One region of the Novosphingobium sp. BL-S-19 genome, then DNA from elsewhere that is predicted to be linked to it. Evidence: predicted binding sites of a transcription regulator. Region 1 holds the regulator's gene; the other holds the start of a gene.
What was found. The regulator LexA, encoded in region 1, represses DNA repair genes until DNA is damaged. The targets are predictions, from matches to a motif close to GTTCCNCNCTTGTTCT.
Positions count from the first base shown of each region.

Region 2: the regulator LexA is predicted to act here: its motif matches at 2,479-2,494, upstream of uvrA (excinuclease ABC subunit UvrA).

Region 1 covers NZ_CM145497.1:1,181,013-1,185,434, forward strand. Annotated here, with positions in the region: gene ACZ1JV_RS05130 (ComEC/Rec2 family competence protein) at 1-1,864, shown strand, start outside; gene lexA (transcriptional repressor LexA) at 2,028-2,726, opposite strand; gene ACZ1JV_RS05140 (molybdopterin molybdotransferase MoeA) at 2,839-4,059, opposite strand; gene moaC (cyclic pyranopterin monophosphate synthase MoaC) at 4,059-4,422, opposite strand, start outside.
Region 2 covers NZ_CM145498.1:3,041,549-3,045,970, reverse strand. Annotated here, with positions in the region: gene ACZ1JV_RS22605 (hypothetical protein) at 148-516, opposite strand; gene ACZ1JV_RS22600 (UrcA family protein) at 693-1,127, opposite strand; gene ACZ1JV_RS22595 (UrcA family protein) at 1,594-1,992, opposite strand; gene uvrA (excinuclease ABC subunit UvrA) at 2,506-4,422, shown strand, end outside.

The sequences.
Region 1 (4,422 bases):
CGGAATGTCGTTCATGATCGTCCTGGCGCTTGGTTGTCTGGCCGCCTGGGGGAGATCGACGGTGATCGGGGCGCCCCCGATTCCCCGGCCCTTGACCGGTACGTTCGAGGGTCGCGTGCTCGCGATCGAGGAAATGCCGGCGTTCAGTCAGAACCGTCTGCTGCTGGCAATGCGGGAGCCTGGCACGGGCCGGGCGATCAAGGTGCGGCTGAGCCTGCCCCATGATTTGGGGGTGATGGGCGCGGGCCAGGCACCCGAGACGGGCGCCCTGATCCGGTTTCGCGGAAGGCTGGTCCCTCCTGCCGCTCCGATGCTGCCGGGAAGCTACGATTTTGCGCGCGCTGCCTGGTTTGCAGGGCTTTCGGCGTCCGGACGGGCGCTGGCACCCGTCGAGGTTTTGGAGCCCGGGAACGGGACGGATGTTTTCGCGGCATGGCGGGCCGACCTCTCCGGACATATCCGGTCTCAGCTTGAGGGCACAAAGGCCGGGATTGCCATAGCCTTTGCAACGGGAGATATGGGCGCAATCGCCGCGGATGACGCGCAGGCGATGCGCGATGCGGGATTGGCGCACCTGCTTTCCATCAGCGGGCTTCACGTCAGCGCCGTGATCGGCGCAGTCTATTTTCTTGCCATTCGCTTGCTGGCGCTTTCCCCCGCGATCGCACTGCGATGGCGCCTGCCGGTGGTGGCTGCGGCCTTGGGTGGTCTGGCGGGGATCGGCTATACCCTGTTGACGGGATCGCAGGTGCCCACCGTCCGCTCTTGCGCGGGCGCCCTGCTGGTGCTGGGCGCGATGTTGCTGGGGCGTGAAGCGTTGTCGGTTCGAATGCTGGCGACCGGGGCGTTTCTCGTCATGGTGTTGTGGCCTGAGGCTATCGTCGGTCCCAGTTTTCAGATGAGTTTTGCGGCGGTGCTTACATTGATCGCGGTGGCGAAGGCAGCGCCGGTGCGTCGCTGGATGGCGCCACGCGATGAAAGCGTGCCGATGCGAGTCTTGAGGTCGGCAGCGCTGATGCTGGTGACCGGCGTCGCGATCGACCTGGTTCTGATGCCGATTGCCCTTTATCATTTCCACCGTGCAGGCGTTTTTGGCGCGCTGGCCAATCTCGTGGCCATTCCGCTGACGACTTTCGCCGTCATGCCCCTTGTGGCCATTGCGCTCCTTCTCGACGTCGTCGGTCTTGGAGCGCCGGTATGGTGGCTTGCAGGCCACGCCATTGCGCTCCTTCTTGAGCTTGCCCACGTCGTTGCGGATATTCCCGGCGCGGTTCGCCTCCTTCCGGTGATGGGAGCGGGGCATTTTCTCCTGTTCGTCACAGGCGGTTTGTGGCTGGCCTTATGGTCGGGGAAGGTGCGTTTTCTCGGTCTCGTTCCGGCGTTTGCGGGTGTCGCCGGATTGGCGCTGATCGGTCCTCCCGACATTCTGGTGAGTGGTGACGGCCATTACATTGGCATGACGGTGGGGGATGGGCGCCTGGCTATCCTGCGTGAGAGCAGAAGCGGCTATGCGCTGGACAACATGTTGGAAGTTACCGGGCAGCGCGAACTGCCGCTCGCTCTGCCCGGACAGCGTGAGGTCCGATGCAATAACGACTTTTGCGCGGCGGCCTTCCGGCGAGGTGAGAGGATGTGGCATGTTCTGATCGCGCGCAGCGATGCTTATGTGCCGATCCCTTCGCTGGCACGGGCCTGCGGCCGCGCGGATATCGTCATTGCCGATCGCTCGCTGCCGCAAAGCTGCAAGCCGCGATGGCTGAAAATCGATCGTCCCATGCTGAAGCAAACGGGCGGGATCGTTATAGATCTGGAAGGTCAGGCGCTGCGAACGGTGGCCCAAAGCCATGGTAGCCACGGCTGGTGAGATATTTGGAGGGGTTGATCCGACTGCCTCGGATCAACCCCTCCAACTCCCGTATATCCCGTTTTCCGAACCATCCGGTGTTTTCACCCGATTGGAAAACACCCCAAGAATGTCGCGAGCCTGTGCAGCGATGCCAGTCCGGCGATCGGGTCCGTACCCCTTGTCAGTGATAGCGGCGCAAAATGCCTGCGAGTTTGCCCTGAACCTGCACTTCCCCGGCGCCGTAGATCTGGGGCTCGTATGCGGCGTTCGCCGGATCGAGCCGAACCTTTGGCCCTTCGCGGCGGAGATACTTGAGGGTGGCTTCCTCACCGCGGATGAGGGCCACCACGATTTCCCCATCGCGCGCCGTGTCGGTGCGCTTAACAAGCGCCAGATCGCCATCGAGAATACCGGCCTCGATCATCGAATCACCGGAAACCTCAAGCGCATAATGATCTCCCGAGCCCAGCAGGGCTGCCGGCACCGGCAGCGTCGCCTGACCTTCGATTGCCTCGATCGGAACGCCGGCGGCGATGCGGCCGTGTAGCGGTATCTCGATTACGTCGTTGGCCGGTTCCGGAGCCCGCGGAGCCGCGCGCAGTGCAGCGGGCGCTTCTCGCGGTGTCGCAGGCGTGGCGGCGGCAGCAGGGGCCTTATTGGTCACATCGTCAGGCTGGCGAAGCACTTCAAGGGCGCGGGCCCGATTGGGGAGACGACGGATAAAGCCGCGTTCCTCCAGCGCCGAAATCAACCGGTGAACGCCCGACTTCGATTTGAGGTCCAGCGCATCCTTCATTTCTTCGAAGCTGGGCGAGACCCCGCTTTCTTCAAGGCGAACCTGAATGAACCGGAGCAATTCGTGCTGCTTGCGCGTCAACATCTGGCTGCCTCACCTGCTTCGCCGAGATTGGCGGTCTGTTCCCTTCGCGAAGAACACATGGAGGTTCATTCGCGAACAATGAGGGAACAATTAAGCAACGAATCCGGTAGCGTCAAGCAATACCGCCATTCTGGAGCAAGTATACCCAAACCGTATCCCCGCGATTGGCAGCGGGGGCGTTGCCGGGGCGATCGATAAGAACATTGCTTGTGGCCAGAGAGACCAAGGCGCTGCTGTCCTGCACGCTATGGGCGCTGACGGTTTCGCCATCCCAAAGGCCGCGCACGAATTCGCGTCGATCGCCGCTGGGCGGCAAGGCGTCGGCCAAGCGGGTCAGCAACGGCATCTGTGCAGGCCTGCGGGCGCCGAGCAACGCGCGAAGAGCCGGCAACATGAAATGGTATGCGGTTACGAGACTGGAGACCGGATTCCCCGGCAATCCGATCACGATCTGCGCGCGCTGGCCGCGCGCTTTTCGCGCCACCAGCAATGGCTTGCCCGGCCGGATTGCCACGCGCCAGAAATCCAGATCGGCACCCCATGCTTCGAGTGCGGGACGAACGAGATCATGATCGCCAACGGAAACGCCGCCGCTGGTAACGATGACATCCGCGTCACCGGCAGATTCGAAGGCGCGGATCAGGGCGTCGAGATCGTCGCCCACCGGGCCGATTCTGTCGACCGCGACCGGAAGGCTTTGGCCCATCGCGGCGAGCATGGCGCCGTTGCTGGCGGGTATCTGATGCGGTTCGCAGCATTCCGGATCCACGGCCAGTTCGTCCCCGCTGTCGATCACGACAAGGCGCGGTATCCTTCGAACCGGCAAGTGCTTGTGCCCCGCCACGATCGCGAGTGCGGCCTGGGCGGCGCCGATACGGGTGCCGGACGGCAGGATTTCCCGCCCCTCGGGGAAGTCCATACCCTGGCGGCGTATATGTTTGTGCAGCGGGGTGGGGCCTTCGCCGGTCAAGGTGACGCGATGCTGATCGCGCGTGACATCTTCCTGAAGGATGACTCCTCCTGCGCCGGCAGGGATCAGGGCGCCGGTCGAAATGCGAATGGCCTGCCCCGGCGTGACGGCGGCTTCGTAAGGATGCCCCGCGGCACTTTCGCCCACGACATGCCAGGGCCCGGCGGTATCGCCTTCCGCAACCGCGTAGCCATCCATTGCCGAAATGTCGCGCGCGGGCTGAGTCCTCCGGGCAACCAGGGGTTCGGCCAGATAGCGGCCGAGGGCGCTGGGCACATCGACGCGCTCGACCGGCGTGGGCTCGACAAGCTGCAGCAGGCGGTCCTGGGCATCTTCCAGCGAGAGCATGGGCTGCCGGGCCATCAGATCGCGCCTGCCGCGATCCACACGCCGGACTTGCCGCCGCGCTTTTCGATCAGCCGTATCGCGCCGATCACCATGCCTTTGTCGAGTGCCTTGGCCATGTCGTAGATCGTCAGGAGGGCAATGGAAGCTGCCGTAATTGCCTCCATTTCGACGCCGGTCTTGCCTGTGAGCGAGGCCGTGGCGATCGCGCGGATGCCGTCTTCCTCGAAACGGAAGTCGACGTTGACCGCGTCGAGCGGCAGCGGATGGCACATCGGAATCAGGTCGGAGGTCTTCTTTGCCGCCATGATCCCCGCAATCCGGGCCGTTCCCAGCACATCGCCCTTGGGCGCATTGCCGGCGCGGATCGCGTCGAGCGCC
Region 2 (4,422 bases), on a different replicon from region 1:
CTTCGACAGGCTCAGCCCGAGCGGATGGGGGCGCTTGCATGGGAAGGTAGGGAAGGGGGGGCTATAGCAAGCCGCCCCCTCAACTCCGCTCAGGCTGAGCGTGTCGAAGCCCAGCCTCAGCCCCAGCGATTGCCTCAACTATTGCCTTCAGCGGCAGCGCGAATAGTTACCCGCGCGGCAGGCGGCCACGTCGCGGCGCCATTTGGCAAGGTCGGCTTCGTACTGGCGTCGTGCCTGCGCATAGTCCTGCGCATCGTCGTTCGCGTAGCCTTCATCGCCGCGCTGGCCTTTGTAGGACTTCCAGCCATCCGCATATTGCGCATCACGCTTGCGCACATAGGCCAGCTGGTCCTGATTGAGCTTGCGGATGATCGCGCGATCGCGGGCAATGGCGTCGGGCGTCATCGTCGGATCACGCGGATCGTCGGCCAGGGCCGGGCTGGCAATGGCCACCATTGCCCCACACGCCAGAATCGGCGCGCCAAGCGCCAGAAGGATACGCGACCCCCTCATCATTTTCTCCATCCCTGAGGTATTTGCGCCAAGCTCTGCCGTCACGGGAAACGCCGTGCAAAGCCTATGCGACGAACGGTGGCGGCGGGAGATGGAGTGTGCTGCGCCTGCGGCGAGAAGAGAGGATCGTCGGGAACCGGGATCGCCGCCCACGGGGGCAGGGCGGCGATCCCGTCCCGTCAGCGCGCGGAACGCCCGGCGGTCGAACCGCGGGCAACCGCCAGGACGGCTACCTGCCCGCCGTGATCGCGAGCGGCGAGCACGGTGTCGCGCGCCGCGAAGGCTTGCTGTGTGCTCTGGGTGCGGCAGGCGCGCATGTCGGCATAGGCCGGCAGATCGCGCAGGTCTGCAGTGCCGCAAACATGATCGACGGCCGTTGAAATGCGCGTATCCAGTTGCGCACGGCCCTGCGGCGTACCCAAATCGAGGTCGGCGTAGTGCACTTCCTCAGTCGGAAGGGATCCTTCGGCAGTGGTTGCCGGGGTGGATCCCTCGCGCGCGATGGCAGGCGTGGCTACCGCCAGCGCCGCGCACAGTAGCGAGACGCCTGCGATGGCCCCGGTGTGGGGCGCGCGGATGAAAGCGGGAACTTTGCGAATATTCGATTGCATCATGCTCGTATCTCCGGTCGGTCCGGGGAAATGCCCCGGCGCGGTGGTGGACTGCGAGCGACCCTCATTGCGTTGCCGATATTCGAACGTTCAGTTGTTCTGAATTGCCTTGGAACTGCTGGACATTTCCCAGCGATGGTTGACGCGCCGTTTGGCCGCATTGCCGTCGGACCAATCCGCATGAATGGCGGCCGCGCGGGATCTTGCCGCACCCTGGTGCGACACGATTTGTCGTCCGGATCATGCAATGCAGTCTGCTTGATCCAGTCTATTTCGGGCTATTGAAATATAACTTACCCTCGTGGAAGATCAGTTCCGAAGATGGGAAAGTCATTCCCACAGGAAGTAGTCTCTGGTGTGTGCATGTTTGCGGTCGCTACGGCCGGGTTGCCGAAAGTTTCAGCAATCCGATCCATTCGTGCGACCTTCCGGCCCGGTTGTCGTCCGGGCCGGAGGTGCGCCGCCGTCGTTACCGCATGGCAACAACGGCAAGTGTCGGCGTGCTGGCCGCGGCAAGGTTTTGTCCCTGCGCACGCGCGGCCATGTGCTGAGCGAAGAGTTCGTCGCGGGCTGCATAGGCCCGCGTAGTGGACTCGTCCCTGCAGTCCATCATGTGGCTCAATTCGTCCAGATTGCGCACGTCGGCGGTGCCGCAGACGGTGCGAACGGCGGAATCAAGCCGTGTTGTCAGTCGATCTCGGCCGGCCTCGCTGTCGAGGTTGAGGTCGTTGTAAGTCACGAAAACGTGCGGCACGTTCGGATCGATGACGCGGTTCTTCACGACGACGTCCTCCGCAGCGGCGGGCATGGCAAGGCCAAGCGCGGCCCCGAAAAGGACGGCGGAAGCGATCATGGAATTCCTGGACATTTTGGGTTCTCCTCCTTCAAGGGCACAGTCGCATGTCCCCGGAACATCGGTTCCACGGCGCATGTGCTGCGACGACCCTGTGCGATCTGAAAAAATCCCTCTCACACAGACGCTTGGCGCACCTGTGCTCGATAAACCCCACACTCTCAATTCGATGCAAATTTCTGCTATCGGCCCACCACGATCGCCTTGGCTCTCCCTGATGCCCGACATCTACTTATTTCAAGTAGATCGGCATTTAAGCAAGAAGCGAGTCGTTATTCTTTTCGGGCAGTGTTTTTATTGCGCATATGCATGACGCTTTCAAGTCCGCGGGCCGTCGGATCGGTGAACGGCATCTGACGACCGATGGACGACATTCCGCCGCCGACGAACGGCATCGGGTGCGACATGACCTGCGTACATGGCTCTGTTGCAATCGGGACCGTCGTTCCCACATGGCGTCGCGAACCCGCGGCGTGCCATTAGCCCGTGCCTTGCGTATCGCGAACAAATCTGGAACATACCTCCCCCATGAGTCTCTCCCACATCACCGTCCGCGGCGCCCGTGAGCACAATCTCAAGGGTTTCGACATCGAACTCCCGCGTGAGAAGCTGATCGTCATCACCGGCCTGTCGGGCTCGGGGAAATCCAGCCTTGCGTTCGACACGATCTATGCGGAAGGGCAGCGCCGCTATGTGGAGAGCCTCTCCGCCTATGCGCGCCAGTTCCTGGAGATGATGCAGAAGCCGGACGTCGAGCATATCGACGGCCTCAGCCCCGCGATCTCGATCGAGCAGAAGACTACGAGCCGCAACCCGCGCTCCACGGTGGCAACGGTGACCGAGATCTGGGACTACATGCGCCTGCTCTGGGCGCGCGTGGGCATTCCCTATTCGCCCGCCACCGGCCTGCCGATCGAGGCGCAGACCGTGTCCAACATGGTCGACCGGGTGATGGAACTGCCCGAAGGCACGCGCGCCTATCTGCTCGCGCCGGTCGTGCGCGGCCGCAAGGGCGAATACCGCAAGGAACTGGCCGAGTGGCAGAAGGCGGGCTACACCCGCGTGCGCATCGACGGCGAACTCTACGCCATCGAGGACGCCCCCGCGCTCGACAAGAAGTACAAGCACGACATCGAAGTCGTGGTGGACCGCATCGCGGTGAAGGACGGTATCCAGACCCGCCTTGCCGACAGCTTCGAACAGGCGCTGAAGCTGGCCGAGGGGCTGGCCTATATCGACCTTGCGGATGGCGTCGTGCCGGGGCGCGAGGAAGAGGGTAAGGGCAAGAAGAACCTCAAGGGCGCCGGCCTGCCGCCGAACCGCATCGTCTTCTCCGAAAAGTTCGCCTGCCCGGTCAGCGGCTTTACCATCGAGGAGATCGAGCCACGCCTGTTCTCGTTCAACGCCCCGCAAGGCGCCTGCCCGGCCTGCGACGGCTTGGGTGAGAAGTTGCTGTTCGATCCGCAGCTGGTTGTCCCGAACGAGCATCTCAGCCTCAAGCAGGGCGCCATCGTGCCCTGGGCCAAGTCGAACCCGCCTTCGCCTTATTACATGCAGGTGCTCTCCAGCCTGGCCGAGCATTTCGGTTTCGACCTCACCACGCCGTGGGATGCGCTGCAGACCGAGCTGAAGATCGTCATCCTCTACGGCACCGGCGGCAAGGCCGTGCCGCTGACGTTCAAGGACGGCAAGAAGGAATACACGGTCAACAAGCCGTTCGAGGGCGTGATCGGCAACCTCAACCGCCGCATGATACAGACCGACAGCGCCTGGATGCGCGAGGAACTGTCCAAGTTCCAGACCGCGCAGCCCTGCGAAACGTGCGAGGGCAAGCGCCTCAAGCCCGAAGCGCTTTCGGTGAAGATCGCCGGCAGCGACATTGCCGATGCCGCGCGCCTTTCGGTGGCGGACGGCTTCGCGTGGTTCGGCGCGCTGGAGGAGAAGCTCACCAGCCAGCAGCAGCAGATCGCCAAGGCCATCCTCAAGGAAATCAACGAGCGCCTCGGCTTCCTCAACAACGTCGGGCTCGATTACCTCAATCTCGACCGTACCAGCGGCACGCTGTCAGGCGGCGAAAGCCAGCGCATCCGCCTTGCCAGCCAGATCGGCTCGGGCCTGTCGGGCGTGCTCTACGTGCTCGACGAACCCTCGATCGGCCTCCACCAGCGCGACAACGACATGCTGCTGGAAACGCTCAAGCGCCTGCGCGATCTGGGCAACACCGTGATCGTCGTCGAACATGACGAGGACGCGATCCGCACGGCCGACCATATTGTTGACCTTGGCCCCGGCGCCGGCGTCCACGGCGGCGAAGTCGTGGCCGAAGGCACGCTGAAGCAAGTCCTCAAGAGCAAGAACAGCCTCACCGCCGCCTACCTCAACGGCACGCGCAAGATCGAGGTGCCGACCACGCGCCGCAAGGGCAACGGCAAGAAGATCGTGGTC